4 regions of the Pontibacillus sp. ALD_SL1 genome follow, and region 3 is predicted to be linked to each of the others. Evidence: predicted binding sites of a transcription regulator. Region 3 holds the regulator's gene; each other region holds the start of a gene.

Region 1 (7,999 bases), 140 kb from region 3:
ATCTTGAGTAGATCGTTATCAACTTTCAGCTGCCGGCGAATTCCGGCGATATCCTTCTTATCCATCGGTCGTTCACTCCTACGTGGTTCTGCTTATAATAGTTTATTTTAACATAGCTTACCACCTTAAAAGAGGTAGAATCTCATAGAGATAGAAGATATAATACAAGTAGGACATAGACCGAGTCATGTCGTGTGAGGAGAATAGATGGAAGAGGGATGCTGTGCCTTCTTCCATCTATTTTTGTTCTGTGTATAGATAAGGAAAGGGAGAGGCTTTAATGGATTTCTTTACGAGAATGAAGGAGGCAACAGGGGTTGCTTTAAATGAGGTGCAGCAACAAGCTGTGATGCATACGGATGGGCCGCTTCTGTTGCTAGCTTCACCTGGATCTGGGAAGACGACAACTCTTAATATGAAGATTGGGTACTTGTTGTTAGAGAAGAAGGTTAGTCCAGAGCGTATTATGGCGATCACGTTTAGTAAGCAGTCGGCTCAGGATATGTCAGAACGCTTTGATGAATTCTTCTCTAGCTTAACAGATGATAAGGTTCATTTCTCAACCATTCACAGCTTTGCCTTTAAGGTCGTTCGGGAGGCTTTAAGGAAAGAAGGACAAGACTTTCAGCTCATCGAAGGACAGATTAATGAGGACGAGTGGAGGAAAGGATTCCACGGGGACCATGTGCCTCTTCACAAGAAGTTTATCTTAAAGAAGCTCTTTGAAGATGAGAACGGGACCCAAATCTCTGATGATGAGATGGACGAGCTGATGACGTATATCAGTTTCGTGAAAAACCGGATGCTTAGTGGGAAAGAGCTTTATAAAGTAAAGGCGAATGTCAAGAATGCAGCGTCGATCTATCAGGCTTATGAACGTTTTAAGAAAGAGTACACAAGTTCTTTACTGCTCGATTTTGACGATATGTTGACGTATTGTCATCAAAGCTTGTTGGATGATCCGCAGATCCTGAGCAGGTATCAGCAACAGTTTGAATATATTCTAACAGATGAGAGCCAGGATAATTCAGTTGTTCAGCATGAGATTGTCGAGCTGCTTGCGAAGCCTCAAAATAACTTATGTGTTGTGGCCGATGATGACCAGTCAATCTTTATGTGGCGCGGCTCTGATGTGACGAAGCTTCTTCAGTTTGAGAAGACGTACCCGGATGCGACTGTGCTCACAATGTCGCAGAATTACCGCTCTTCTACTGAGATTGTTGAAGTTTCGAACCAGTTTATTAAGCGGAATCAGAACCGATTTCATAAGGAAATGTTCACCGAAAATCCCTCAGCCAATCCGATTGCCATTAAAGCAATGCGAAGCTATGAGGATCAGCTAAAGTACGTGACGGAGCAAGTGAAACAAAGCGGTCCAGACGAAGAAGTCGCGGTATTGTACCGAAATAACGCTTCTGCAGTACCCCTTGCGGATAAGCTTAGTAAAGCAGGGATCGACTTCTATATGAAAGATATTGATGCGAAGTTCTTCAAACACTGGATTGTTGAGGACATCCTCAACTTTATGAGATTCACTTACAATGATCGACGCGTGGATATACTAGAGAGAATTCATACGAAGTTTAATGCGTATATCACAAAGAGGCAGATAGCGTTTCTCAGAAGTCACAACGCTCAGGAATCAGTCTTTGATCTTCTTCTTGAAACTGAGCTCCCTTCTTATCAGAAGAAAAACGTGACGCAGGCAAAGAAGCTGTTCGCTGAGATGAACAAGATGGAACCCGCGAGAGCCATCCGTGTCATTCGCGATCGGCTTGGTTACGACAAAGCCATTCAGAAGATGGTAGAGAAATTCGGCTTTAACGGCGAGCATTTGTTCACGATTTTAAATACACTAGAAGAGATTGCAGAAGGACTCGGGTCTTTAAAAGGTTTTGCAGACCGGCTGAAGGAGCTTGAACAATTGGTCCAAACGTCTAAATATAATAAAGAGTCGTGTTCCCTTACCCTGACTACCTTCCACAGTGCTAAAGGACTTGAGTATGACAAGGTTTATATGATTGATTTAATCAATGGCGTTGTACCTTCGAAGGAAGATATGGACAGCTATCGGAAGAAAGAATATGGCCCGATGGAAGAAGCGGTTCGTCTTTTCTACGTTGGTATGACGCGTGCACGTACTCACTTGGAGCTGTTGACTTATGGGTATAAAGGGGACGAGCGTGTATCTGAGTCGCAGTTTTTGACCAATGTACGCAGAATTGCCAAGTTCCCTGATGAGAAGAGAGCTGTAACACGACGTACACGCCCCGCTCCCGATTTATCTGATAAGAGTTTGCTCGGATGGGATGAGATTGAGGTAGGGAAAGAAGTGGAGCATCAAAAATTTGGCGTTGGTGTTATTAAAGAGTACGGCGGCGATGCCATTTCCATTCAATTTAAAGAAGTAGGTTATAAAGAATTTAATGCGGAGATTTGTATTGATAATGGAATATTGCGTAAGAAAGAGTAGGACTTCCTGTAATGAGGAAGTCCTTTTTTTAGTTTTGTTCAGGATTCTTCGATTTGCGTGCGCGTTTAGCTGATTCTTTGTGCGCTTTGTTCGCTGCGGCACTTCCGAATTCGCCCGTAACTTCTTGTCCAAATTCAACGTCCATCTTCTTCGGATCAAATCCTTTTTTGTGCTTTTGCTCTGCATCGTTTTTCTTTGTTTTCTTTGCCATGTGAATCCCTCCTTTTGTCTAGTTTAGTATGTTTCTTGGGAGAACATTTATACCGTGGATGCACTGTTCAACATTCACACAATTGAGTCAAAAGTTTCTCGATGGTCTTCATCTACAGTTTGAAACACATAGCTTTTACACACATCACCTGCTTAAATTGACCCATTTCGGGGTATGGAGTTACTAGAAGTTCATGACTGGAATGAAGATGATGTTACGGAGGGTGAACAGATGAAGAAAATGAATCGAGGAATTCTAACAGCTTTATCATCAATAGGGATCGCTCAAGGGCTAAAAATTTTAACCCATAAGAAACTTTCAGGTAATTGGGACTGGAAGCAGGTAGCGACGACAGGAGGAATGCCAAGTTCTCACTCGGCTGGGGTTTGTGCCTTAGCTACGTACTTAGCTTCTCATAAGGGAGCGCGTCATACAGAAACGGCGCTAGCCACGGTTTTTGGAGCGATTGTTATGTATGATGCTCAAGGAATAAGACGACATACTGGTGAGATCGCACGACTTGTAAATGAGTTAGAGGACAGCTTTGCCTCTTTAGCTGGGGATTTCCCAAGCTTTGAATTTGTAGAGCGAGAGAAAGAATTGAAAGAACTACTTGGTCACCAACCTGTGGAAGTATTAGGTGGAGCGATTTTTGGTTGTGCCCTAGGCTTTGCTTCAGCGAAGCTCGAGAATAACTAAGGAATATGTAGTCTTAAAAACCTCTCTTTGTAAAGGGAGGTTTCTTTTAATGGCAAGAACCTTATTCCATTATATTGTCAACTTAAAGTTGAAACGAAAACGTTACTATTTTCTATATATTACAAATTAGTGATAAAGGTTGCCATTCTTAAAAGACAGGCATAAGATTAAATGTGAAGTGATTCACATAACGGGTGGGGGTGATTTTTATGGAGGAGCACACAATACACCAGGTAGTGCAAAAGGCTATCGGGAAGAAGAAAATGGTGGAGGAGAGCCCAGGTCATTACTTAATCCGAGCTGCGTTAGCAGGGGTTTATATTGGATTTGCTGTTATTTTATCTTTTACACTTGCTCAGCCTTTTTACGAACAACATGTAGCATCAACCTATCTCTTGAATGCGTTGTTTTTTGGAGTTGCTTTTTGTTTAATTATCTATGGCGGTTCAGAACTCTTTACGTCAAACACGATGTACTTGACTGTATCCTCTTTAAAGAAAGAGACGACTTGGTGGGATACGATAAAAGTATGGAGTTATTGCTATGCAGGGAATGTTATAGGGATCTTATTTTTGGCGGGGATGATCTATTTTACAGGTCTTCTTCAAACCATTATTCCTGAAGAATCTTTTCTAATCGCTGCAGCTGAGAAGAAGATGAACGTACCAACCTCCCAACTATTTTTCCGTGCCATTTTAGCCAACTGGCTCGTATGTTTGGCTGTTTGGGTTCCTATGCAAGTGAAGGAGGATATCTCGAAGATTATGCTAATGATGCTTCTTGTGTTCACATTCTTCATTTCAGGTTATGAACATAGTATTGCAAACGTCGCTCTGTTTTCACTAGCATTATCCTCTCCTCACACAGCTTTAGTGAGTCTTGGAGGTTTCATGCATAACATCGTTCCTGTTACACTTGGCAATATTATCGGCGGAGGCTTCTTTGTAGGAGCTGTCTACGTATACTTAAACCAGAAAAAACAACACGTACCTGTGTCTGTGAAAGGACTAAAACCATTGAAAGGTCAATCCTCTAAGACCTCTCAAGTATAAACATAACTTTTTGATTTCGGACCATCTACCTCTAACCAGAAGCAACGGAAACATTTAACATTATTATTTAAAAATAATGGTAGAAGCGTTATAATAGCCACGGGAGAGATGAATAAACTTTTCTCCTACAATAAGAAACCACAATTACTGTCTACCTAAGCCATAGAAGGTTAGCCTTCTTTGGCTTTTTTGAACGCTTCTTCTACGATTTGTTTAGCTTGTTTTCTTAAGAGGTAAAGTATCTATCAGACGATAGTAGAAACTGCGAAAGAAAAGGGTTGAGAGATATGGAAGAGAAGTCCGTTCAAGCTGAATTAGCGAGTTATACAGGAAAGCTTTTACGAGAGCACTATGGCAAAGGACCAGCTTCTGTCTATGTGTCGATTAAGCATCCGTTTATTACATTTTATCTTCGTGATTTCCTCACCCCGACAGAGCGTGTCCTTCGTAGCCAAGGTCACGATCGGAAGGTGGAAGAGACACGGGACCTTTTAATGAAAGAAGTTTTACATGAACTGAAGGCCACGTTAACGGTTGTGGCGGACCTTCAAGTTGATAACTTATACTATGACTGGTCGTTAGAAAACCGTACGGGTATTATTCTCGGCGTCCTGTCAGAAGATCAAGCAAACAAGGATGAACACTTTTATGAATATCCGGCCAAAGATAAGCTGCATGAAGAGATTAACCGTGTAAGCCGACAGGTTGAGAAAGAGCCGGAAAAAACGAATTCACTTTATTTGAATGATCGAACACTCGTTATTCAGCGTAAAGGAATCCTAGTTGATATTGAGAAAGAACTGATTCGCTCAGGGTATGAGCAGCCGCTTCGCTTAAGTAAGCGGAGGTTAGAGAAAGACATGCTCGACCGTCGACTCTATGAATCTATATTAGGTGTTTCAATTACCGATCTTTTTGTAGACTGGGATTTTCAGTTGGATCAGAGTTTTATAGTATTAATTATTCAAAAGAATAAACCGATGTAGGTGGAAATGGGCTAGACTATAGAGCTAGACATAAGCCGAAAAGACGTCATGTGACGTCTTTTCGGCTTTTTTTGTGGATAAAAGCGAAATGAAAGAAAAGGAGTAAGAAAACATGTTTGGATTTGCAGGTGTAATTAAACTTATTCTATCAGCATTTATTATATTGCCCGTTGTATCCATTATTAGGGAAGGGGGCTATTTAATTGCGAGTTATTTATTGGGGGCCAGCAGTTCTAAGGTAACGGTAGGGTGCGGTCCGAAGCTATTTAATTTAGGAGTTTTTGAAGTGCGACGCTATTATTTTATGTATAGCTGGTGTAGCTATGATTCTTTAAAATTTGATAAGAAATGGGCTCATATCGTCATTTATTCTGCGCCCATATTAAGTAACGTAGTGGTAGCAATTGGAGTCAATGCGCTACTTGCCATAGATGGAATTCCTATGGAGTCGTTCTGGACTCAGTTTATCTTCTATGCGTTTTACTTTGTCTTATTCGATTTTCTTCCTGTGTATTACCCTGATGGTCAACCGAGCAACGGAAGGGTGATCTATGACCTTATTCGTCATAATAAATTTCCGGATTTCGAAAAAGAAGGAGAGTAAGGCATTTTTTCAAGTGGACGACCTCTAATCCTTCCTTCTTGGGCATATCATGTATAGATCAGCTTAGATAGGAGGGACATCAATGTGGAATCAGAATGGATATCATATGTATCCTTATTATCCTTTTCAAACTCCTTATTACCATGATGCCCGATATGCTGGACAGGGAGGCTATGGAGCCGAGCAGCAACCTGTTTACTATGATCCGGCCCAAGTTCCACTTTCATATGCCGATCAACTCATAGTACAAGATGGATTTGATCCAGCCTATCGTGCCAGTTGGAAGTCATGGGAAGACCTTGGCTCTCCTCCAAGGGGAATGAAAGGAGCACCGGCAGTGGCCTCCTGGCAGGCCAATAGGCTGGATTGTTTCGTACGTGGGGACGATAACGCTATGTGGCATAAATGGTGGGATGGTTCCCGGTGGAGAGAGTGGGAGAATCTTGGTGCACCACGAGGAGGTCTAAGAAGCTATCCGGCTGCTGTGTCATGGGGGCAAAACCGTATTGACTGTTTTGTTCGTGGACGCAACGAACGAATGTGGCACAAGTGGTGGGACGGCTCTCGTTGGAACGAGTGGGAAGACCTTGGCACGCCTCCTGGAGGCATGAAAGGTGCTCCAGCTGTGGCATCATGGCAAGCAAACCGATTAGATTGTTTTGTTCAAGGTGAAGACAACAACATGTGGCATAAGTGGTGGGATGGTTTCAGGTGGAACGAGTGGGAGAACTTAGGATCGCCTAAAGGTGGGCTACGTGATGGTCCTGGCGCTGTGTCATGGGGACCTAATCGAATTGATTGTTTCGTGCGCGGTCGTACTGATCAGCTATGGCATAAATGGTGGGATGGTTCTAGATGGAGCAATTGGGAGAACCTTGGTGCTCCGCGTGGTGGATTTGAAAATGCACCGGCAGCTTCATCGTGGTCTTCGGACAGAATCGACTGCTTCGTTCGAGGTGATAACAATAGTTTATGGAAGAAAACATGGAAAGGGACGAAGTGGAGTAATTGGAAAGACCTTGGTTCTCCACAAGGTGGTGTCCGCTCAAGCCCGGCGGCAGTCTCATGGGCAAGGAAGCGAGTGGACTGTTTTGTAAGAGGAAGAAACGATAATATGTGGCATAAGTGGTATTCGTAGAAAAAGCCTGCATCTCCTATAGGAGGTGCAGGCTTTTCGTTGTTGTAATTATGGATGATTAGCCTTCATGTATAGGAATGATCTGGCCTCTGATTTCACCTGCTAGGTTTTGTTCAGTATGGACATTCACATACGTTAATTCTTTCTTCATACAATCGAGAAGTTCAGAAATGGAGTGAATCCCGACGTCGTTCTTCACAATGTCTTCATCCCTTAGAATGCCTGTTACTACACCTTTATGAGTGGAGATGCCGTTTTGGTTTGGCAGCGTATCAAGATCTGCCCCGAACAAAAAAGCTACAACAGGCCCATTCTGATCACGATCGCCCAAATGGATATGTGCTTGAACAAAGTTCTCGATATCTTCTACTTTTAAAACGAATTTAATTTTAGTGTCATACTTATTTGCGACGAATTTCGCAAACCCAGATGCTTCAGATTCAACTGGTGGAACTTCGTTTCTTCCTTTTAAGCGTGCTTTAAAAAATTTATCCATATCATCGCCTCCTGTAGTGAACGCTCTTATCTTATTCACTGGGCTCTGAATGGTGTTTGTATATTTAAGTGGATCTGAGAGTTAGTGTGAAGGGGCCGTTACCATATGGGGTTTAGGGCTTGCTCGGGGACAACTCGCTTTCCTGCGGGGGAGCTCTGGGAAGCCTCCTCGTTCGCTTTCGCTCTCTTGCGGATTCTCCCCTAGGCTCCTTTCCCCGTGGGAGTCTCGCAGTCCCCGAGCAAGCCCTGCGTTTATGTAGTGATAGGCCCGCCTTATGCCCAACCTAAAATAAAGAAATCTCGACATCTCGCCAGTGGAAAGTGAATCGTCCCCTATACAC
Region 2 (7,999 bases), 1.1 Mb from region 3:
CAATGCCATCGGTACAGCATTCTCGAACACGGTTAAAGAAATCATAATCAGCATAGCTAAGAATACACCGTCTAATTCATTGTTTGAAACAAGATAGGCCCCAAATGCAATAACAAGCCAAGATACAAGCAGTGTAACCATACTATTCATTGATTGATGATAAGTAGCCATCTTCCCTTCTTTCTCTTGCTCATCTATATAACGAGCGGATGCTTGTTCTAATTCCTCTTTTTTGGTTCCTAGTTGTTGATACAACTTCAAATCCATAAAACCGTATAAGAACTCGGTAACTTCACTAGATAAAGACCCTCGTTCCTCTCGTAAACGTGTTTTGATTCTTCTTTGTTTATAAGCAAACCATGCTGGTAATAAGAAACCCGTTACAAAAAGACCGACCAGCAACAAAATCGCAACGGTAACCGAATAAAATACTGTAAAGAAGATCGTAGCAAGAAAGATAAAGCCGAGAACGATAGGGGGATAATAAACTCTCAGAAAGAAGTTTTGTAAACGATCAATATCCCCGACGATTCTAGATAACAAGTCCCCAGATTTGTACTTCTGGAAAATGGTTGGCGCCAATGGCTCCAACTTCTCATAGAAATTAACACGCAATTGGCTAAGCATTGTAAACGTAGCTCGGTGCGAATATAAACGTTCTAGATAACGCCCAAAAGCACGGGCAAACCCCATGATCTTTAAAAAGGCAATCATAAGGGAAAGGGTATAGATAGGCGGTAGCAGAGCTGCTTTTGAAATAAGGTACCCACTCGAAGCAAACAGCGCAACTGCTGTAATACCAGCCAAAAAGCCAAATAAAACAGATAAATAGATATCTCTCTTCTCAACCATCATATCCTTCATTACCGCTCTAAGTTCATTCATGTCGCCATACCTCCCTGCTGCGTCTTCACCATCGCACGGTAGAAAGGATTATTCTCTTCAAGCTCTAAATGAGTTCCCTTTTGAACAATCGCTCCATTATCCATATATAAAATTTGATCTGCATGCTTAATCGTATGGAGGCGGTGAGCAACAGTGATGATGGATGCACTTTGGCTGAGTTCTTGAATCGAAGACTGCAAGATTTGTTCTGTTTGTAAATCTAGTCCTGTGGTCGGTTCATCAAATAGGATGATGGAGGGTTGTTTTAAGAAAGCGCGTGCTATTGCAACACGTTGTTTCTCTCCACCTGAAAGACCACGTCCTCCTTCTCCGACAAGTGTATCGTACCCATGTTCTAAGGACTCCACTAAAGGCGCGATCCCCGCTTTTATAGCAGCTTGCTCAACAGCCTCCCTTGAAACCTGTCCTTTTTTACCTACTGCTATATTTTCAGCAATCGTACCAGAGAATAGAAAAGGGTTCTGAGATATATAACTGACTGTATCAAACCACTGCTCTTCTTTTATTTCAGAGCGCGCTAAATCATCTACCCAGACCGAACCTTTTGATGAGGGAAGTAGACCAGCTAGCACATGAAGAAGTGTCGTCTTCCCTGAACCACTCTTCCCCACTATAGCTGTTTGACTGTACGGTGGAATTTCTGCTTGAATTCCCCTCAAAGCAAATCCTTCAGCCTCATACGCAAAATGAACATCTTTCAATCGAATATGAGGAGGATCGTCCTTCCGTCCAAGAGAAGCATCTCCCCACTCCACTTCTCGATACTCTGTATTTAAAGCCTCGGCAATTTTTTGAGCTGCCCCCATGCTTCCACGTCCTGTGTGAAAAGCCTGACCAAGGTTTTTTAGAAACAAATAAAATTCGGGTGCTAATATAAGCACAAAAAAGGCCGCGGAAAACGTTATTGATTGAAATAATACAAGTCTTAAACCAATTTCTAATGCAATTAAACCGATACTGAGCATAGAAATGAGCTCTAGCATAAGAGAAGATACAAACGCGATTTTTAAAACTTCCATGGTTGAATCTCTAAAGTCTAAGCTGCTCTTCTCGATTAATTCTTTTTGCTTACGAGATTGACCGAACAGCTTCAGTGTTGATAATCCTTGAAGGGTATCTAGAAAGCGACCAGAGAAAACAGCCATTTTATCTAATTGTTCTTCGGATTTTTTCTTTGTCATAATACCAATAATGATATAAAAAAGTGGAATAAATGGAGCGGTAATCATCATGATAAGTCCTGAATAGATGTGCTCCATAGAAACCACAACAAGAATCATCACGGGTACAATGGATGTTTGAATAACTTGTGGAATGTATTGACTGAAGTAGCCGTCAATTTCATCAACAGCGTCTAGTACGGTACTTACTTTCTGCCCTGATTGCCCTTCCATAGACGTTTGGAGTGGATTTTTAGAAAATTTATATACAAGTTGTGATCTGAAATACTCCTTTACTCGGGATGCCATCTTAACGCCGGCTCGACCGTTCCAATAGGTTAATGCCGAACGAGCAACTAAAACGAAAAATAAACCAATAAGATCAGGTATAATACTCTCGAAACTTGCACCCTTAAGGAAGATTTGATCGACAATGGACACAAAGAATAATGCTTGAGCAATAACCGTTATCCCTAACAGAAGAGAAGAAACAATAAGCAAAAATCTGGTAGCCTTTTGTTTCTTAGCATGTTGTTTTAATACATTCATAGTGAATCTCGTCTCCTTGCATCTCTCGTTTAGCTCACCATGTGAATTATTTCACATGTCTTCTTTTTGTATTATAAAAGAAATATCCTCTATATGCATGAATTCTGCCTATATTTATTGTAAAAATAGGAGTATTACTCCATTAGTGTTTATTAAGCCCTCGCGAACTATTCACCAAACAAAAAAAGCCTTCACAGTCCAAAGACACTTTAACAAACTAAAGGGTGCCAGACACCCTTTAGTTCTTTGTCGCAATAAAACGTCAAAGGTTTTTCGCCTCGTATTAAAACAAGACAACAATTCTATGCTTGTCATCTTGTTTTAGTAGGTCATGCGAGAGTTATTTTATATTCTCATCGCCTTCAAAGATAAAGAGATCCTCGATGGCACAGTCGAATACTTGAGCTAATTTATGAGCTAGCACAAGTGAAGGCTTATATTTCCCTTTCTCGAGTGATATTATGGTCTGCCTGGATACTTGAAGCTGTATTGAAAGATATTCTTGTGTAATCTTATTAGCTGTCCTTTTTTCCTTAATCAAATTTTTCATTCCATCACCTTTACGGTTAATCTTACTTTACGTAAAGTGTACGTGAGAACTCTCTCCTACGTCAAACTCACTTTACCTTTTTACATATCCCTTCTTTTGTGAAAGTTACAAAGATCCATAAAAAAATGAGCATTATAATGAATGCCCATTCCTTTAAATGTCACTTCTATTTATGAACTATATACCATCAAATTCCCATGAACTGCTGATAATAAAGGCGCATCTATGGAGTGCGATTCCGCTGCTTCTAACAAATAACCATAGAAATGCTCTGCCTCAACTGGCTGCCCTTTTTCCATATCCCGCTGCATCGATGATTTCATATTATAATCCATTTGGTGCATCTTATCTAAAAGTGATGTTTCAATTTGTGCCTTAATAGGGGCATTTAGATTCCTCATAATTGCAGATATAGTATACATAACTTCGTTCATCACTTTTAATCCCTCTTCGCTTTCACGAATAGGACCAATTGGCGAGCCCTGTCCTTTTTAGCCTATTGTAAAGCCAATTTTACCGAAGTTTTTCGAGTCTTTTATATACGCAAAAGCTTCTTCATAGTCAGATAGGGCAAACATCTTATCTACTTCTGGTTTTATGCTATGATCGGTAATAAAGGATAGCATGTCTTGAAATTCCTCACGACTCCCCATTGTTGAGCCAAGTAAGTTATATTGTCCGTAAAAGAATTTGCGAATATCAATCTCGACTTTGTCTTCTGTCGTTGCACCAAATGTGACAACTGTACCGCCTCGCTTAACAACTCCAAGAGATTTTTCAAACGTTGCTTGTCCGATACTTTCAACTACCACGTCCACCTGTTCCTCAGCTAATTCTTCTTCCCAATCGGAAAGTGTTGGAATGGCTAAGTCAGCTCCTAATTCTTTAGCTGTCTCTAACTTTTCTTCACTTCGTGACGTGACAATTACTTTGGCCCCTATTGCATTGGAAAACTTTAAAGCAAACGTTAAAACACCGCTACCTATACCAGGAAGCAGAACTGTGTCTCCTTCTTTAACTTTGGCTCTTGTAAATAAAACACGATACGCTGTTAATGCTGCAAGCGGAAGAACACCCGCTTCTTCCCAAGACAAATGTTGAGGTTTCTTTTCAATATTCTCTTCTGGAACTACAATATATTCAGCAAATGTACCGTCATCAGGTAACCCTAAAATTTCAAAACCTTGTGGCGGGGCATCGCTATTATGTTTCCAGCCTAATCCTGGGTTAATGACAACCTCATCTCCAATGTTCCATCCTGTTACACCTTCACCAAGCTCTTCAACCAAACCGGCCCCGTCTGAACCTAATATAAGAGGCGGCTGTTCGATCTTGTGACGATTTGTTACTGCAAGATCCCGTCGATTCAGGCCTGCTGTTTTAAGTCGCACCTTCACGTTGCCTTTACCTACTTGTGGCGCATCACATTCTTCATAATGTAATCCGTCCAATCCTTCTATTTCTTTATGTATAATCGCTTTCATTACCCATTCACTCCTTTACGAATATGAATTACCTTCTTAATCATAACAACTTTTCTGATTTCTAGAAAAACATTTCCCTTCATACTTTTCGTAAAACAACAAAATCTATCCGTATACTGGAGGTGACACGATGAGTAAGGATAAAGAAACTAAGAAACCTAACCATAAAGAGCATCCATCCTCTCTTCATGAACAATTTATTCAAAAAGCTGAAAAAACGAATCGCAAAACCTTTGACCGTGAAGGATTTTTAGGAAAAGGGTATTAAAAGATTAAGAATACTCACCTCTCTTTGAAAGCGTTATACTGTTCAACTATCTGAATGTTTTGTAAAATAGGGGTACTATTCAGAGAGAGGTGACTCTTATGGAAGAAAAAGCTCCAATCTATCTTGGACACCGCACTTACGTAATTGATGGTTTTGACCTAGGTATGCCTGGGCGTACGGGAATATACGTTATTGATGATAAAGATCTTACTCTGGTAGAAACCGGTCCTTCCCCTTCTGTACCTTACATAAAGAAAGGACTCGAAGATCTTGGATTTAAGCTAACAGATGTTAAGAATATTATCCTGACCCATATTCACCTTGATCACGCTGGCGGTTCCGGTTTATTACTGCAAGAATGTCCGCAAGCCACCGTTTATGTGCATCCGAAAGGGAAACGCCATCTAATTAACCCTTCTAAGCTAATTGCTGGGGCGAAACAAGTATACGGAGATCAGTTCGAGCCATTATTCGCTCCTATTCTACCTATTCCAGAAGATCGTATTGAGGTTGTTAACGAACAAGACAAGCTTCAAATTGGCCCTTCTGCAACTTTAACCTTTTACCATACACCAGGGCATGCAAATCACCATATCTCAATATATGATTCAGAAAGTCAGGGGCTTTTCACTGGAGATGCTTGTGGTATTCGTTACCAACATACCGAAGAGCACGATGTTTCCTTGTATTTACCCTCTACATCACCAAATCAATTTGACCCCTTTGTCATGCTAGAAACGATTAAGAAATTAAGCCTCTTACCCATAAATCGTATTTACTTTGGTCATTTTAGTATGTCAGATCAACCTAATGAAGTGTTTAAATCGGTTGCAAGGTGGTTACCTATTTTTATGGAAGCAGGTCACGAGTCAGCAAGTGAAAACGAAGATCTGACTCAATTGAAGAAACGTCTTCATGAGAAAGTCGCGGAATATCTAGACTCTAATGGAATTCCAAGAGATCATGAAATATATAGTGTTCTCGAGCTTGATTTTGAAGTATCAGCTATGGGGATTGCGGATTACCTAGAAAAGCAAAAGGCTCTCCCCACTCAATGAAAACAGCGGTAAAAACCTCCAAATATTAATTTTAAGCTATCACAAGATGAAATCAACAAAATTAATTAGATCTTTTCTTTACCATAAGCATGAACAGGCTTACTAGCCTATTCATGCTTTTTAATATGCCTATAAACAATTTATTCAACAAAAGCGCAGGAAACTCGGAAAGTAGAAGCTGACATTTAAATTTAAATCTTAACTCACAGTCTGATCAATAAAATACAAAAGAATGGGACATAGTAAAACAGATAATTTAAAACATCAGGAGGTTTACTATGCTCAGTATTATTATTGGTCTTATCCTCTTAATGGCTCTAGCATACTTAGGCTGGTCGATTATATGGATCGCCCCTCTTGTGTCAGGAATCGTAGCCCTATTAAGTGGGATGAACATACTCGATGCCTACACAGGAACGTATATGGAAGGCTTTGTAGGTTTTGCAAAGGACTACTTCCCTATCTTCTTATTTGGAGCGATCTTTGGGAAACTTATGGAAGATACAGGAGCAGCCCAATCTGTTGCCTATAAGATTTCAAGTGTTATCGGAAAAAAACGTGCCATATTAGGAATGCTTCTTTCAGCAGCTATCCTAACGTATGGTGGCGTAAGTCTATTTGTTGTAGTATTCGCTGTATATCCATTAGCTGTTGCGATGTTCAGAGAAGCCAATGTCTCTCGTAAATTAATACCTTCTACCTTTGTATTAGGAGCATTCACATTTACGATGACGGCCATCCCAGGGACACCGCAAATTCAAAACATCATCCCTATCAACACCTTTGAGACGGATACAATGGCAGCCCCCATACTCGGTATTGTTGCCGGATTAATTATGGCGGTAGGTGGGTATGCATACTTAAAATTTCGCCAGAAACAACTTGATGCTAAAGACGACAAATTCACGGAACCTGAAGGTGACAATCAGGTTAAAGAAATCAACGAAGATGAACTTCCAAATTGGATTTTATCTGTTATCCCGCTTATTGCGGTGGTTGTAACATTAAATGTATTTAAAGAACTCAGTATTTTAGTAGCTCTATTGTTTGGGATTATCCTGATCATGCTCTTTAACATTAAAGACTATAAAGACTTCATTCCTGCTATTAATGGGGGAGCATCCGGTTCAGTAATGGCTACTATTAATACAAGTGCTGCCGTCGGATTCGGGTCTGTGGTTACGGCTTCTCCTGGATTTGAAACGGTAAAAGAGTTAATCTTTGATATTCCTTTAAGTCCATATTTCTCCGAAGCGTTTGCGGTACAATTGCTCGCCATGATTACAGGTTCAGCTTCTGGTGGTATGGGAATTGCTCTTGAAGCCCTGGGTGAAGAGTATTATGACATTGCGGTTGAACAGGGCCTAAGTCTTGAAGCCTTCCACCGTATCACCTCTGTCGCATCAGGCGCTTCCATTCTGCCACATAACGGAGCGCTTCTAACCTTATTTACTGTTACAGGTTTAACTCACAAAGATTCTTATAAAGACGTCTTCGTCGTGGGGCTCCTCATTCCAATGATCGCGACAATTGCGATTATATTCTTAGCCATGATGGGGATTAATTAATCACTAAGTATAAACAAGAGCTTGAACTCCAAGCTCTTGTTTTTTTGTATTCACTAATAGTGACGTTTGGATTAAATGATAACCACCTGCTCCATAAGGACATTAATCTTAATCATCGATGCTGAGAGAATATTTCCGTTTGCTTTAGTTCAGTGTAAGGTGGGCCTGGAAACCACTCGCTTCCCAGCTCCCCGCAGGAAAGCGAGTCGTCCCCGAGCAAGCCCAAGCACTCATAAGCATAACGGCCCCTTCCAGCAACTTCAATCCTTCCACATTCGCTGGATTATATGGATATATTCAGAAATAAAAATGCCCTAAGAGTTTATGTACTCTAAGGGCATAAGTGCTAACGTTTTATTGAACCGTGTAACCGCCATCAATAACAGCGGCTTGACCGGTGATACTTTTTGCTTTTTCGCTTACTAAGAAAATCGAGTAATCTGCAATTTCTTGTAC
Region 3 (7,999 bases):
GTTTGCTCTTTCGTTGCGACAGTAAATTTCGCCGTCGCGATTCGACTTTTTATGCTGTTCCTAAAAATGAACAAAAGCAACAAAAAATAAGCGGCTTCCCCACTACGGGGATAGCCGCTTATTTTTATGCCACCATGTTCAGATCGTCTATTATCTGCTATTATATGGTAAGGTATAATTTGTAAAAAGGTGGTGATGATATGAAAAATCTATTACGCAGCACCGTGAGCTCTTTACTTATAGGGCTTGGATTCATTACAGGCATCCTTGCATTCGCGTATAAAATGTTAATACTATCTGATATTCCAGTTTCCTTTTCCACTTCGGAAGCCCTCGTCGCCCAGATGTTATTTTTTATCGCTACTACTTTCATAAGTTTTGGCATACTAGCTGTAAGAAGCAATTTAGGACGCGTCATAGCAGCAGGCTTCATCATGCTAGCTTTATTATTCAATCTTTCAGTTTTTCAGACACCCCTATTCGATCACAGGGCATCCGTTGCCTTTTTGCAAATGACTCCTATTTTGCACCTAAGTTTCCTTACACTACTAAGCCTTTACTTGCTTATTCGGAACTGGAAGCAACCACTATATTCGTATAACTAGAATCACCCACATACGACAAAAAAAGGCCATCCTCTTGATGGCCTTTTTTTATAGCAATTACGTCCCTTCTTCCTCCTCAGAAGAGCTCCCTGCTCCTTTCATAATAAAGGAAAACGGGATCGCTAAGACAATAACGACAGCCGAGACTAGAAAGGCTTCATTTAACGTTTGAAGCGTCGCCTCTGTCATATTTGCCTCTCCGGCTGCAATCACTGCTCGCCTTGTTTCATAATAGATCGAGAAGAAGACAATGCCGAATGATGAGGTCATTTGTCTAAGGACATTATTCATCGCCGATCCTTGAGCGACCAGCTCATCCGATATGGCGTTCATTCCAGCTGTTGTGGCTGGCATATTACTAAGCCCCATTCCAGCACCCCGTACTGCGTTTAACGCGAGGATCACCCAGTATGGAGTGGACAACTCCAGAAAACCAAGGGCTGTTGTGGCAGCAGCCATTACGAACAATCCAATAGGGATAACCGCTTTCGGACCTTTCTTGTCCAAAATCCTCCCCCCAATGGACATCGATACACCGCTTAATGCCGCTGCCGGTAAGAAAAGAAGTCCTGTCATAACCTCATTCAGACCATATACATTCTGAATCAAGAGTGGCAGCAAGAAGATTCCTGAGAAAAGACCAATCGATGCCGCGCCTGTTACGACAACAGATACGGCATACGTCGGAACTTTAAAGACAGATAAGTTCAATAAAGGCTGCGTCTTCCGATTTTCCACAAAGACAAAGGCCACGATCGACAAGATACCAACAACAATCAGACTTATGTTACTGGCTGTAAGAAGGGTCTCAAGTTCCTTCCCTCGTCCAAGGGCAAATAAGATTCCTCCGACACCAATCGTCACAAGAATAAAGCCAATGGTGTCGAATTTAAGAGAAGGATTTTTTTCCGTTTCGACTAAATATTTAGTAGATAGGATAATTCCAATCAGTCCAAATGGAATATTAAATAAAAACAGAAAAGGCCAATCAAAGAACTGAATGATTACCCCGCCGATTGTCGGTCCAATCGCAGGTGCTACCATGGCAGCGACCCCGTATACACCTACAGCTAGACCACGCTCGTGCTTCGGGAAAGCGTTAAAGATTAACGCCATCGCAATCGGCATCAGCAAACCACCCGCAATCCCCTGCACGGCCCTAGAGAGAATAACAAGGCTCAAGGTAGGAGAAATGGAGCCTGACACAGAGCCAACTAAAAAGATGATAAGCCCCGTCACATACACTTTCTTCTTCCCGAAACGATCTCCGAGAAAGCCTGTTAACGGCATTGTCATCCCCATTGCCACCATAAAGATCGTCAGCATCCAGCCTACACTTACAGCATCAGCATCGAAGATTTCCATAAAGCGCGGAAGCGTCGGGTTTAACATGCTGTTATTTAATATCACTGTAAATGTACCAAATAAGACGGATACAACGACAAGCCACTTACTTGATAATTTGCTCAAGCTGCGTCCCTTCTTTCGTTTCTAATTATTTCGTTTTACGAATCGTTTTCTACTATATCACATAATCCACTAGCCAAAACCAATTCCTACACACAAAAAAGAGGCTTAGTCAGCCTCTTTTGGTTCTTCTTCGTTGCCCTCTTCATGTTCGAGAGGATAATGTTTTAAAAAGTATGCCAGTGCTTGCAGCTCTACTGCTAGATCGATATGATGCACCCGTATACCTTCTGGGACAGATATCCGAGCTGGTGTGAAGTTTAATACACCAAGAATTCCTGCCTCTACTAACCGATCAGCTATTCTTTGCGCTTCATTAGCTGGTACCGTTAGAATCGCAACGGAAATCTCTTCTGATAAGTACTCCTCTAATTTATCAATATGATAAACAGGCACACCGCCTATATGACTACCGACTTTCTCTTCCTGCGCATCAAAAGCCATCTCAATCTTCGTGTTGTTATTCTTTGTAAAGTTATAGTGTAAGAAAGCAGTTCCGAGATTTCCTACTCCTATTAAAGCAACCCGCGTAACTTCATCTTGATCAAGAGTTTTACGGAAAAAGGTAAGTAAATAATTCACATTATAACCGTATCCCTTCTTACCAAGGGCACCAAAGTAAGAAAAGTCCCTACGAATTGTGGCTGAATCGACCTTCACCGCCTCACTCAATTCTTTTGATGAGACACGTTGCTTACCTTGGCTATGCAGATTATTTATAAAACGATAATATAAGGGCAGTCGCTTGGCTGTCGCTTGTGGTATTTTTGCCTGATCTAGCTCCATCTCTTATCCCCCTCACTTCATACCGTAACAGTACACTAATCGAGTCCTTAAAGGACCTTTCGCTGATACCGTTAACGCTTCCAATTTCTATAACCACGAATTCAGGAAGATCATAAAGATCATCCTCGTTCTGTTATGAATGAAATTCTATGTTTCTATTTGTTGTTCTATATGATGGATTGTCCTTACAGCATAATTGTAAAGAAATGTTTCTAATTTCACAAACATCTCGACCATGGATAAGAAGCCCGAGTTCACTTCAACGTGTGAACCTTGCTTCACACGCATTTCTTAAGATACACTTAACTCATTGAGGTGAACGACCATGATTCTTATGCAAATGAATAATATTACAAAACGCTTCGGCGCTGATCTTATTCTATCGAATATTAAATTAGAAGTACACACCAATGACCGAATTGCCATTGTTGGACGTAATGGAGCAGGAAAATCGACCTTGCTCAAAATTATGGCCGGTGAGCTTTCGTATGAGGAAGGTGAGCTCCACAAACCCAAAGAAGCTACATTAGGGTATTTAGAGCAGCACACCGGACTCGAATCAGATAAAAGCATCTGGGATGAAATGATCGCCGTATTTGACCATTTAAAAGCTATGGAGAAACAACTCCGTCAAATGGAAGAAAAAATGGCGGATCCTGACCTTATAGCTAAAGAGGAACAATACCAGAAACTTTTAAAAGACTACGATGAATTGCAATTGCGTTTCAAGAATGACGGCGGATATCGTTATGAAGCTGACGTTAAAGCTGTATTAAACGGGTTAAACTTCGGGGATTTCGATTTAACCACGCCAATCGCTACTCTTAGTGGTGGCCAAAAGACAAGACTAGCACTCGGTAAGCTCTTACTTTCTAAACCAGATATCTTAGTCCTTGATGAGCCGACCAACCACTTAGACATCGATACGCTTAATTGGTTAGAGCAATATTTGCAAGGCTACCCAGGAGCTGTCGTTATCGTCTCTCACGACCGCTACTTCCTTGATAAAGTCGTAAATGTCGTTTACGAAATCTCTTATCGCTCTTCTGAGAAATTCCACGGAAACTATAGCAAATATCTAGATCAAAAAGCCGCCAATTACGAACGCGATTTGAAGCAATTTGAGAAACAACAATCAGAAATGAAACGAATGGAAGACTTCATTCAAAAAAATATGGCTCGAGCTTCTACTAGTAAACGAGCTCAAAGTAAACAAAAACAACTTGAGAAGATGGAAAAGGTTGATAAGCCTAAAGGAGATCAAAAGTCCGCTAAATTCACATTTGATATCAACAGAAGAAGCGGAAACGATGTGCTAAAAGCGCGTGATCTTTCTTTCCAATACGAAGACAGTAAAAAACCAGTATTCGAAAACGTCTCCTTTGATGTAAATCGAACAGAACGCTTAGCACTCGTTGGACCTAATGGCGTCGGGAAAACCACCCTTCTCAAAAACATTATTGATAAACTCTCCCCTAGCGGAGGCACGATTCAATATGGAACGAACCTTCAAATCGGGTATTACGACCAGGAACAGGCTCAATTAAATTCTTCCAAAACTGTTCTTCACGAACTATGGGATGAATACCCGTTTATGGATGAGAAAGATGTTCGAACTGTACTGGGTAACTTCCTATTTACCGGAGATGATGTCTTAAAGAGTGTGAACTCTCTAAGCGGTGGTGAGAAAGCAAGAATCGCCCTGGCGAAATTAATGCTTGAGAAATCCAATTTCCTTGTATTGGACGAGCCTACCAACCACCTAGACCTAGATAGCAAAGAAGTACTAGAGTCCGCCTTAATGGATTATCCGGGTACCATTTTATTTGTCTCCCACGACCGTTACTTTATTAACCGGATTGCCACCCAAATCTTGGAGTTAGATGGAACAGACACACACCTTTATCTCGGTGATTACGACTACTATTTAGAGAAAAAGCAAGAAGCGAAGGAAATTGCTGAGTACGAAGCGCAGCAAAACCCTACTGTTCAAAAAGAGACTAAGGATTCTAAGAATCAATTTGAACAAAATAAAGCGGAACAACGCGAAGCCAGAAAGCGAAAGCGTCGCATTGAAGAAATTGAACAAGAAATCGTAGAATTAGAGGAAGTCATTGAAAAAAATGATGCCTTACTCTGTGAACCAGAGGTTTATCAGGATCATGAGAAGTCCTTAGAACTCACAGAAACAAATGAACAATCTCAATCAAAAATCGAATCACTAATGGAAGAATGGGAACAACTCCATGAAGAAAACTAAAAAAGAGGGGATATCCACAAGATATCCCCTCTTTTTTTAACGCTTTCATAGGTTTTGTCGAACTGTGTAACTATCCCCAATGATATCCACACCAATTTTCCTTACAAATACAGTTTTTCACATATTTATACACATAATCCACAGAATTACATTAGGTTATCCACAATTTTTATTCACAAACGATCGTTTACTGTGACAGCATTCTACAATATTTATGCACATCTTAATTTCTGGCTGTGGAAAAGACTGTATATGTACACACTAATTGAAACATTCAGACGTGTTTTCCACATCAAAAAGCGAAACCAATAAATGATTTCGCTTTATCCCTGTGTACTATTTTGTTACAGAACGCTTCGCATATCGCTCTAACGATAAAGACGGATTTCCGTTCAGGTCCCAACCAGCACGGTGACCCTGATTAAAAGCAACGGTTCCTGCTGCAGCAATCATCGCTGCGTTATCTGTGCATAAGTGTAGTGGCGGAATTAATAGCTCAAGTTCTTCATCTGAACCAAACTTTTCTTCAAGACGAGCTCGTAATCCTTTATTAGCAGCTACACCACCTGCTACAATAACTTGCTTCACACCATACTGTTTCGCCGCTTTATACGCTTTTGTGGATAATACGTCAACAACACTTTCCTGAAAGCTCGCCGCAATATCCTCCTGCTTCAATTCAATCCCTTTTTGCTTAGCATTGTGGAGCGTGTTAATAACCGAAGACTTTAATCCACTAAAACTAAAGTCAAAGGAATCATTCTCAAGCCAAGCTCTAGGGAAATCAATCGTCACTTCTCCCTCATGAGCCAGTCGATCAATATGAGGACCACCTGGATAAGGAAGTTTTAGCGTTCTCGCCACTTTATCATAGGCTTCACCGGCTGCATCGTCTCTCGTTTCTCCAATCACTTCAAATGAGCCATGTTCTTTCATAAGAATAAGCTCTGTATGTCCTCCTGAAACAACTAGAGATAGCAATGGAAACTGAAACTCTTTCATCAGACGATTCGCATAGATGTGCCCCGCTATATGCTGTACGCCCACCAGAGGCTTCTGATAAGCAAAAGCTAATGCCTTAGCCGCATTAACCCCTACTAATAAGGCTCCGACTAAGCCAGGGCCTTCTGTAACCGCAATGGCATCGATCTCTTCCATATTCATATCTGCTTGTTCTAATGCCTCTTCTAGAACGAGTGTCACCTGTTCCACATGATGACGTGAAGCAATTTCAGGGACAACGCCACCAAAGCGCTTATGGCTTTCAATTTGAGAAGCAACGACATTCGCTATAAGTTCTGTCCCATTTTTCACAATCGCAACAGCTGTTTCATCACAGCTCGTTTCAATTCCTAGAATATATTGATCCATTATAATTTCACCCACATAACTACAGCATCCTCTTGGTTATCTGTATAATAATTTTTACGTACTCCACCTGGTAGCAGACCATACTTACGGTACAGACGCTGGGCTACGATATTCGATACCCTTACTTCTAGAGATAGTTGGATGGCTCCCACCAAACGTGCCTTTTCCATCACCACTTCAAACAAGGCTTGACCAAGCTTCATGCCTCGGTACTCAGGTAGAATCGCGATATTTGTAATATGAGCTTCATCAATAATAACCCATAACCCACAATACCCTACTAATACGCCTTCAAATTCAAGAACGTAATAAACCGCATAGGGGTTATCCTGAAGCTCGTGTTCAAACGCATCTCGGGTCCATGGAGTGGCAAAGCATGCCTCTTCTAATTGAAGAACCCGATCTATATCCTCTTCTGTCATTTGGCGAACGATCGCTTTACTCACTTTGCTGATGCCCCTTTTGGCTCTCCAGCCATTTGGCCTCAGCCTCAGCAAGGCGAAGATAGTTTGGCGTTAGTTCATGAAGAGAGGTTGGCTCCTTCGTAAGAGCAATACTCGCAAGCATTCCTGCACTTGGCAAATGAACCGGTAAGGAAGAGAAAACAGCTTTCTCACCTAATACTTCTTCGATCTTTTCTTTATGAATAGAAGCTTGAGAACTAATAAATAATACAGATTCCTCTGTAGCGCGTAGCACTTCTAGCCAATCTGACATAAGCACGTTAACTTCATCTTTAACAGGAACCATTTTCTCGAACCCTTCAGCTTGGTACAGCCCTGTATAAACTTGTCCTCTTCTTGCATCAAAGAATGGGCAAACAAGACCATTAAAGAATACCCCATTGTAAGACAGCACCTCTAAGCTTGATACGGCCACAATAGGAATGGATAATGACCAAGCCAATGTCTTAGCTGTCGTGAGTCCAATTCGAACGCCGGTAAACGATCCTGGGCCATGGCCAACGGCAATCAAATCTAGATCTTGTGGCGTCATCTTACAATCTGCTAACAGTTGGTTAATGGCAGGCATAAGTTGTACCGAATGGTTTTTCTTTATATCCGTTGTATATTCAGCTAAGAGCTGCTCTTCTTTCATTAAGGCGATCGTCATCGGTTGATTCGACGTATCGATAGCTAATACAATCATTTGACTAACTCCTTACATAATCGTTCATATCGTTCCCCACGAGGGGTTAATTGTATCGTACGGTGGTCTTCCCCATTATAGAAAAGATGAATATCTAACCGTTCTTTCGGAAGATAGTCTTCAATGTATTGGGCCCACTCCACAACACACACGCCTTCACCTTCGAAATACTCATCAAATCCAATATCTTCATCACTATCTTCAAGACGATAGACATCTAAGTGGTAAAGAGGCATACGACCTTCATATTCTTTAACAATCGTAAATGTGGGACTGCTAATGGTTCTTGTAACACCAAGTCCAACGCCCAGCCCTTTTGTAAAAGTTGTCTTACCTGCTCCAAGATCTCCTTCAAGTGTAA
Region 4 (7,999 bases), 740 kb from region 3:
CGAAAGGCGAAGGGACGAGGTACCTGCCCTCCCCCGCTCCTAATCAATCGTTTCAATTTTGTAAATGAAGTAATAATGTTTATACAAAGCGAGTACGACCATAAAGATTCTAGCAACTAGAATATCTACCATAATGAACGAAGCGATAATAAAACTATCCGCAATAATATTAATCCGGATCTTTTCTTTCTTCGTCAGGCCTTTCTTTTGCAGAAAGGCTAAGACATATTTTTGATAAACCGTTGTGTTTTGAAACCAGTTTTCGATACGCTTTGAACTTTTTGAGAAACAAAAAGCCGCAAATAAATAGAAAGGGCCGCCCGGGAGTACAGGGAGGATGGTACCTGCAATGCCTACACCAAGTGAAAGGATACCTAATAAAGCAAAGACAAGATTTTTTATATGTTTAATAGTCATCACCTTTTATTTCATAAACGAATTGTATTCACTCATTATTCTTATTCTATAACCCAAATAAATTGTACGACAAATGAGATGAATTGTAATGATATAAGATTACAATTGGGTGAACTTCACAAAAATTTCAGCGGAGTTCTTCCCCTTATGCGTCCGACACAATACCCCGCAAAACAAAAAGAAAGCCTCCTCATCAAGAGAAGACTTTCTCAGTAATCCTATTGCTATGAGCTCCAAGGGGCTAGCGTTTATGCACCAGGCGATCTACAAACCCTTTCTTAATCAAACGTTTGATCAAGAAAGGGTTTCTTATCATAATTCTCCACATTAACACGCCGGGACAAGGAACCTGTCCCTCCATCCCACATCATGAACGATTCACAACATTCACAAACGATTGGATAGACTCTTCAAGCGTAGAATAATCCTCAACGATTTCATTCACTTTCGTATTCTGTTCTTCCACACTAGCCAGAACTTCCTCAACACCCGCTGCCGTCTGTTGAGTAATAGAAGATACCTCATTGATTTGATCACTTGTTCGTTCAGACGATTCTAGTAATTGCTTTATGATTCCATCAACGGCCTGAGATTGAGCGACCACGTTGTTGCCATTTTCTTTAATGATTTCTAGCACATTTTTAATCTCCAATGAGTTCTGTTGGCTTGAAGTCACCGCCACTCTTCCCTCTGTAACTTTCTCTACTGAACCAATAATATTGCTTTGGATCTTTTCTAATATAGAAGCGATTTTAACAGTAGAGGCTTTTGACTCCTCAGCTAGTTTCCTAACTTCATCCGCTACAACTGCAAAGCCTTTACCATGTTCACCCGCTCGGGCGGCCTCAATCGCAGCATTTAAAGCCAAGAGGTTTGTTTGTTCAGAAACATTATTGATGACAAGGATGATATCGCTAATTTCATTTGCTTCTTCCTGAAGTTGGTGCATTGAATCTTCCGCTTCCATCATGATGGAATTCACGCTTCCAATCTCCCCATTCAAATGATTCATCTGATCAAATGCTTTATTTGCTACTTCAACCGATTTTTCGGTATTTTCCTTCATGGAGTTTGAACTTACATTCACATCATCTACATTTGACTTACTTCGATCAACAAGGCTAGTGATATCCATAACACCCGCTGCTTGGTGCTCAATGGCTGAGGCCATTTCATTAAAAGTTTTGGTCACTTCAGAAGATACACGACCTGTTACTTCTATATTACCCTTTAAACTATCACTAAAGTTACTAAGCGTTTCTAAGGAACCTTGTACTTGTGTAACCATCTCTTCAGCACGCTGCTTTGCTGACAGAGCTTCTTCTTCGTTCACACTCGACTCTTCCTGAAGCTTCGTATTCAGCCTTGCCTGGAACATTAGAAAAGCCGTCACTAACACGATGTATAGAATAAGAGAAATTAAACCTTCCACTCCGTAATTCGGGAACATCTCCGTGCCAAATTGTAAATAAAACAGAACGGTTAAAGCTATTTGCAAAGAGGAAATGACTGCAATTGGTTTCATTAATTGATAAACGGATATCACCGCTAAATTATAATAAACCATTAAGTATGAAATCATATGCGGGTTGCTTTCAACCATAAAATAGGTGATTAATGTAAGACTGAACATGACTATGTACATCACATACTTAACGCCAATTTCTTTCCAAGTTAAGATTGTACCTATTGTTGTAAAAGTACCTCCAATCCCCACAATAATCCCTGCAATCAACCAATCCGCATGACTTGTGAAGTTTGTTAAAAGACTCAATACAATAGAAAACCAAGATAATTTAATAATTAATTTGTTACGATCGTTTAATAACGATAATTTTTTATCCTTCTCCATGAAACTGTCCCTTCTGAAGCTTATTTAGGCAAAATAGCCCACTTTATAATATTACTATAATTTTTATAATTTTTCCTTAATTTCGGGACAAAGGGACAGGTACATTGTCCCCACCCCCTCCTCTCAACGCCTATAAAATAAGCCTCTGTCTAGTTGATCAAACGTTTGATCAATTAGACAGAGGCTTATGAATAATTTAGATTTTCTATGTTTCTACTAGTTAAACAGCCAAACGAATGACGCCTATAATGACTGCCCAGACTGGTACGCTAAGTGCCAATGCCCACAAAAAGCCTTTAAAGAAATTTCCTTCTTCCTCCATTCAAGCTCCCCCTCCCAGACCCTTTTAGAACCATTATGGTCAACAAAAGAGAATCATAAACTGCCGGGACACTGTACCTGTCCCTCCGGCCCACCAACTGGGACAAGGAACCTGTCCCCTCATCCCATCAGTTTGTGAACAAACCGTGAACATGTAAGCGCTCTTTTAGTGTCTTTTGTTTCTTTTTGTGAAAAGTTTCACATATGGTATTGATTCCATATTCAAGAAAGTGCACAATAAGATTGTGAAGAGATTCACATAAAACATTTTTCTACGGAGGAATTCAAAATGACAACTAAAAATGTAAACCGCGTGGCACTAATTGGAGCAGGATCCGTAGGGAGCAGCTATGCTTTTGCCATGTTAAACCAAGCCGTAACAGAAGAATTAGTAATCATTGACTTAAACGAGGACAAAGCGATGGGTGACGCTATGGACTTAAATCATGGAAAAGTATTCGCCCCTAACCCTACAAAAACATGGTACGGACAATACGACGACTGTAAAGACGCCGATATTGTGTGCATCTGTGCAGGAGCCAACCAAAAACCAGGCGAAACTCGATTGGATTTAGTGAAGAAGAATCTATCTATCTTCCACACAATCGTAACGAACGTGATGGCTAGTGGCTTCAATGGGATCTTCCTTGTCGCTACCAATCCAGTCGACATCTTAACATATGCAACATGGAAATTCAGCGGATTGCCAAAAGAGCGCGTGATTGGCAGTGGTACAATCCTTGATTCTGGCCGCTTCCGATACATGCTTGGCGAATATTTCGAAGTAGCACCATCTAATATTCACGCCACAATCATCGGTGAACATGGTGACACAGAACTACCTGTCTGGAGTCATGCGACCGTAGGAGGCGTACCCGTTTTAGAAATGATGAAACAACGCCCTGACTATAAACTTGAAGACTTGGACGAGATTTTCACAAACGTTCGCGATGCCGCTTATCACATCATTGAGAAAAAAGGCGCCACCTACTACGGCATTGCAATGGGACTAACTCGAATTACAAAAGCGATCCTAAACAATGAGAACAGCATCATGACCGTGAGTGCCTACTTGAACGGGGAGTACAACACAGAAGATGTCTATATCGGGGTTCCAGCTGTGATTAACCGTAACGGGATTCGCAATGTGGTGGAAGTGAGCTTAAATGCCGAGGAAACAGAGCAATTCAGCCATAGTGCTCGCGTATTGAAAGACATCTTAGAACAAAATTTTGAAGCATAACGATTATTCTGTAGTAGAAAGAGATGATATCCGATGTGGTTACAACAGTACGATCCATTTGGAAACGAATTAATCAGTGCATTTATCGCATTTCTACCAATCTTGTTTTTCTTTCTCGCCTTAACAAAGTTTAGAATGAAAGGCATACTCGCTGCCTTTCTTACTCTTTGTTTGAGTGTGGCCGTGTCTGTCCTATTCTTTGATATGCCGCTTGCCCAAGCCCTATCCGCTTCTGTATTAGGCGTCGCGAAGGGGTTATGGCCGATCGGTTACATCGTCATCATGGCCGTTTGGCTTTACAAAATTGCTGTCCGGACCGGTAAATTCACCGTAATACGGGCTAGCATCGCAAATATTTCAGAAGACCAACGCTTACAGCTATTATTAATCGGTTTTAGTTTTAACGCCTTTCTTGAAGGGGCTGCCGGCTTCGGTGTACCGATTGCGATCAGTGCAGCCCTGCTCGTTGAACTCGGCTTCCGTCCACTGAAAGCAGCCGCCCTATGTTTGATCGCCAATGCCGCATCCGGCGCTTTCGGAGCCATCGGGATCCCCGTCATTGTTGGGGCACAGATGGGCAACTTGGAAACGATGGAACTATCTAGAATGCTCGCATTTACGCTACCTATGATTTCTTTTGCCATCCCATTTTTACTCGTCTTTATTTTGAATGGTGTGAAGGGAATTAAAGAAACACTTCCGGCTCTACTTGTCGTAAGCGGAATTTATACAGGAACTCAATTGTTCACTATTTTATTCTTAGGACCTGAACTAGCTAACATTTTAGCAGCGCTTCTAAGCATGGCGGGACTTGCTCTATTCTTAAGAAAATGGAAACCAAAAACGATTTACCGTGAAAGCGATGCACCAGAGACTACACAAATGGAAACCTATTCTCTTAAGGAAATTGTGAAAGCTTGGTCTCCGTTCTATATCTTAACCGCAACGATTACGATCTGGAGCTTACCTGCTTTTAAAGCGTTATTCAGCGAGGACGGGCTTTTAGCGAACACGACAAAAATGATACCGATGCCGTTTCTGCATGAGACCATTATGAAAGCACCACCGATCTCTCCAGAAACGGTCGCACTAGATGCATTATTCAAATTAGACATCATCTCTGCAACAGGGACCGCGATCCTTGTAGCTGTAATGCTAACAGGATTATTCAGCTCTGCGATTACATTACCGCAAGGAATGAACTCTTTAAAGCTAACCGTAAAAGAATTATGGGTACCGGTTCTGACGATTTGCTTCGTCATGGGCTTTGCAAATCTATCAAACTTTGCAGGCCTCAGCTCTACCATTGGATTAGCGCTATCTAAAACAGGCGACCTGTTCCCGCTCTTCAGCCCAATCTTAGGCTGGCTCGGTGTTTTCATTACAGGTTCAGTAGTAAGTAACAATGCCCTATTCGGTCACTTACAAGTCGTAACAGCTGAACAAATCACAGCCAACCCAGCCCTACTGCTCGCAGCAAACACAGCCGGAGGCGTTATGGCCAAACTCATTTCTCCTCAATCAATCGCCATCGCGACTGCTGCCGTTAAGCAAACGGGTAAGGAGTCTGCCCTATTCCAGAAGACGCTCTACTATAGCCTTGGGCTACTAGCTGTTGTTTGTGTATGTACGTTTGTTCTCTCTTTGATGGGAGTTTGAGCCGGGCCAGGGGGACGGGTGAACTGTACCCCTGGCCCACAAAAAACGCAGGCTGATCTATCAGCCTGCGTTTGAAAGCACTTATTATCCTACCACCAACTATTTCGTCTCTCGAAGGGACGACGAAACTGTCCTCACGTCCCGCTTAAACAGTAGCTTTAGTCGTTCTGAAACGAGGTAGATGCCGTAACCTTGTAGCATAATGAGGGCTGGCATGGCGAAGAAGCGGTATCTCGTTTGCACTTCGATAATCAAATGAATCATGGCATATCCGATCACGAGCAGTACAAAAAGAAGAGATTTCATTGGAATCTCTGAGCGCTTGCTCAACAGCAACCTCACACTGGCTACTACTCCAAACACGAAGAAAAGAGTAAACATTACCTTATCAATCTGATAAAGGAGCGTCTTTAAATTTGGAGCTTCGATGCCTGTTAAGCCCCAGTAGAAAGATGAATCGTGCTCCTCTCCCCACATAATTTGGAATTTATTTTTCATGAGTACAAGCACTTCACCTGGGTCAGAGAGCCTTTCCTCAATCAGTTCCCGCTGCTTCTGTTCTCGCTCTTCTTCATCTAAAGGAGCAAGAATTTCAACATCAGAACCAGAATACGTTCCGTCCGTTTCATGGTTTAGCCCTAACACGAACTTCCATAGAGGATCACGGTTTTCAAGCGGATAATCTGTAACTCCAGAAGACATAAAGGCCTGACTCACGGAGAATTGAATGATGAAAAACAAACCTATTATCCCCGCTAATTTCCCAAGAGATTTTAGTTTATGGTCACCTTTTAACAGGTACACGACGAAGATATAAATCCCAACCGCTAGCAGTACAAAAGGACCAATCGGACGGATGATGTGCCCAAACGCCAATAGAACTCCAATACCAATCCAGCTCCACTTACTGACCTCAAAACGCTCTACCAACAAATACAAGCCAGCAAAGATTAAGAAGGTTGCTAAGTATTGATTCGTTAAGACAGACGTCATCACAATCGACGGAAGATAGATCGCATAGAGGGAACCTGCAATCCGACCGGCTACTTCGTTGAAGACGGATCTCCCGATTAAGTATACAAGCCATACCGTAGCGGTCCCGAATACTACATTGAGCATCTTAAGGACCATAATATTCTCACCAAATACAGAGATAATGACCGACTGATACATAACAAACCCTACTTGATAAACCCATCTTGTAAAATAAGCATTTTCTGAAAAAGAAAAGTCGCCATTTGAAGCACTAACGGATGCATTGTACAACTTAGCAAAATCCGATAGAAGCGATGTATCAACATTCAGAACCCAAACAAGCCGTATAATGAATGCCGCAACCAGCAGAAGGGGCACAAAGGCAAGGTTAGGAATTGGTAACCTCAATAAGGCTACTCCTATAAGTAAAATCAAGATTCCTACTAGCATGAAGAGAATCAAGTCCCTCAAGGAATAAACATCTTCGATCATTGTGAGATTTGATAGAAATCCAAAGAAGAAAAACAAGACCCCTACAAGTAAAATCACAATGACTGAAAAACGCTGAAAAAGAGATAAGAATTTGCTCATGCCTTTACCTCCTTTTCTTGTTTCTCAGCAAAGATCAGGTACTTGCTTGCAAAATAATTAAAGATCACCACGAAGACATTCGCCACGATTTTAGAAAGCAAGCTATCTTGACTCAGAACGTCAATAAGCAGAATCATCGTTCCAAGATCGACTCCTAATGAAAGGATACGGAAGAAGATAAATAAAATGAATTCGCGTGTGCTAGTCCGGGCAGAAGTGTCCTTACTCTGAAAGACAAATAGCTTATTCGTGATAAACGCGAAAACAACGGCTGCGACCCATGCCACAGTCGTCGCTAATTTGTAATCTACACCAAGCCCGCTTTCAAGCACGGCGTAAACAATAATATTAATAAGGGTCGTTAACCCACCAAACACTAAATACAGAAACAGTTCTTTCTTTTTACCCATAAGACTACCTTTCGCCCCCGTGTTGAGCGGAATGTTGAACCAAGTCAGATCGATTGGTCACTTTCTCTTCATTATATTCATCCACAAAATATAGCGGCCTGATCTTGGTTTCATTAAACACGCGCCCAAGGTACTCGCCAATAATGCCAAGAACGATGAGCTGAATACCGCCTAAGAAAAGAATGGCGCTCATGAGTGACGGATATCCCGCTACACTTTCTCCGTACAGGAGCGTCTTAGAAATAATCCATACCATATAAAGGAACGCAAAAAACGACACACCTATGCCTAAGAAAGAAGAAAGACGAAGCGGGGCTGTCGTGAATGATGTAATCCCTTCGATCGCCAGGTCTGTTAATTTCTTATAATTCCATTTCGTTTCACCAGAAACACGCGGGTCACGGTCAAAGAGAATTTCCTTTTTGTTATAACCGACCCAACTGAACATCCCTTTTGTATAACGCTGTGATTCTCTTATCTTTTTAAGGGCTTCTACGCAACGTCTATCTAACAGACGAAAATCACCCGTAT

What was found. The regulator Rex, encoded in region 3, represses fermentation and respiration genes when NADH is low (regulators of the CRP and FNR family bind a similar motif). The targets are predictions, from matches to a motif close to TTGTGAAATATTTCACAA.
Region 1: a site for Rex is predicted at 3,555-3,572, ahead of IMZ31_RS02155 (formate/nitrite transporter family protein). Genes of this name have one in related genera too.
Region 2: a site for Rex is predicted at 2,655-2,672, ahead of cydD (thiol reductant ABC exporter subunit CydD). Genes of this name have one in related genera too.
Region 4: a site for Rex is predicted at 2,777-2,794, ahead of IMZ31_RS16745 (L-lactate dehydrogenase). Genes of this name have one in related genera too.

What each region holds. Positions count from the first base shown of each region.
Region 1 is NZ_CP062974.1:412,153-420,151, forward strand. Features, by position in the region: gene IMZ31_RS02135 (DUF4317 domain-containing protein) at 1-65, opposite strand, end outside; gene IMZ31_RS02140 (ATP-dependent helicase) at 281-2,473, shown strand; gene IMZ31_RS02145 (hypothetical protein) at 2,502-2,684, opposite strand; gene IMZ31_RS02150 (divergent PAP2 family protein) at 2,916-3,383, shown strand; gene IMZ31_RS02155 (formate/nitrite transporter family protein) at 3,593-4,435, shown strand; gene IMZ31_RS02160 (Na-translocating system protein MpsC family protein) at 4,723-5,421, shown strand; gene IMZ31_RS02165 (hypothetical protein) at 5,534-6,025, shown strand; gene IMZ31_RS02170 (PLL family lectin) at 6,108-7,163, shown strand; gene IMZ31_RS02175 (CHRD domain-containing protein) at 7,222-7,659, opposite strand.
Region 2 is NZ_CP062974.1:2,946,462-2,954,460, forward strand. Features, by position in the region: gene cydC (thiol reductant ABC exporter subunit CydC) at 1-885, opposite strand, end outside; gene cydD (thiol reductant ABC exporter subunit CydD) at 882-2,615, opposite strand; gene IMZ31_RS14940 (helix-turn-helix transcriptional regulator) at 2,956-3,165, opposite strand; gene IMZ31_RS14945 (ketopantoate reductase C-terminal domain-containing protein) at 3,336-3,638, opposite strand; gene IMZ31_RS14950 (zinc-binding dehydrogenase) at 3,657-4,649, opposite strand; gene IMZ31_RS14955 (hypothetical protein) at 4,780-4,917, shown strand; gene IMZ31_RS14960 (MBL fold metallo-hydrolase) at 5,016-5,975, shown strand; gene IMZ31_RS14965 (GntP family permease) at 6,254-7,543, shown strand; gene IMZ31_RS14970 (3-hydroxybutyrate dehydrogenase) at 7,898-7,999, opposite strand, start outside.
Region 3 is NZ_CP062974.1:267,593-275,591, reverse strand. Features, by position in the region: gene IMZ31_RS01595 (YdiK family protein) at 1-90, shown strand, start outside; gene IMZ31_RS01590 (hypothetical protein) at 201-605, shown strand; gene IMZ31_RS01585 (MDR family MFS transporter) at 663-2,075, opposite strand; gene IMZ31_RS01580 (redox-sensing transcriptional repressor Rex) at 2,181-2,858, opposite strand; gene IMZ31_RS01575 (ABC-F family ATP-binding cassette domain-containing protein) at 3,184-5,118, shown strand; gene tsaD (tRNA (adenosine(37)-N6)-threonylcarbamoyltransferase complex transferase subunit TsaD) at 5,455-6,489, opposite strand; gene rimI (ribosomal protein S18-alanine N-acetyltransferase) at 6,489-6,911, opposite strand; gene tsaB (tRNA (adenosine(37)-N6)-threonylcarbamoyltransferase complex dimerization subunit type 1 TsaB) at 6,928-7,638, opposite strand; gene tsaE (tRNA (adenosine(37)-N6)-threonylcarbamoyltransferase complex ATPase subunit type 1 TsaE) at 7,635-7,999, opposite strand, start outside.
Region 4 is NZ_CP062974.1:3,333,868-3,341,866, forward strand. Features, by position in the region: gene IMZ31_RS16735 (YbaN family protein) at 40-417, opposite strand; gene IMZ31_RS16740 (methyl-accepting chemotaxis protein) at 785-2,269, opposite strand; gene IMZ31_RS16745 (L-lactate dehydrogenase) at 2,880-3,833, shown strand; gene IMZ31_RS16750 (L-lactate permease) at 3,867-5,492, shown strand; gene IMZ31_RS16755 (ArnT family glycosyltransferase) at 5,592-7,058, opposite strand; gene IMZ31_RS16760 (GtrA family protein) at 7,055-7,468, opposite strand; gene IMZ31_RS16765 (glycosyltransferase family 2 protein) at 7,473-7,999, opposite strand, start outside.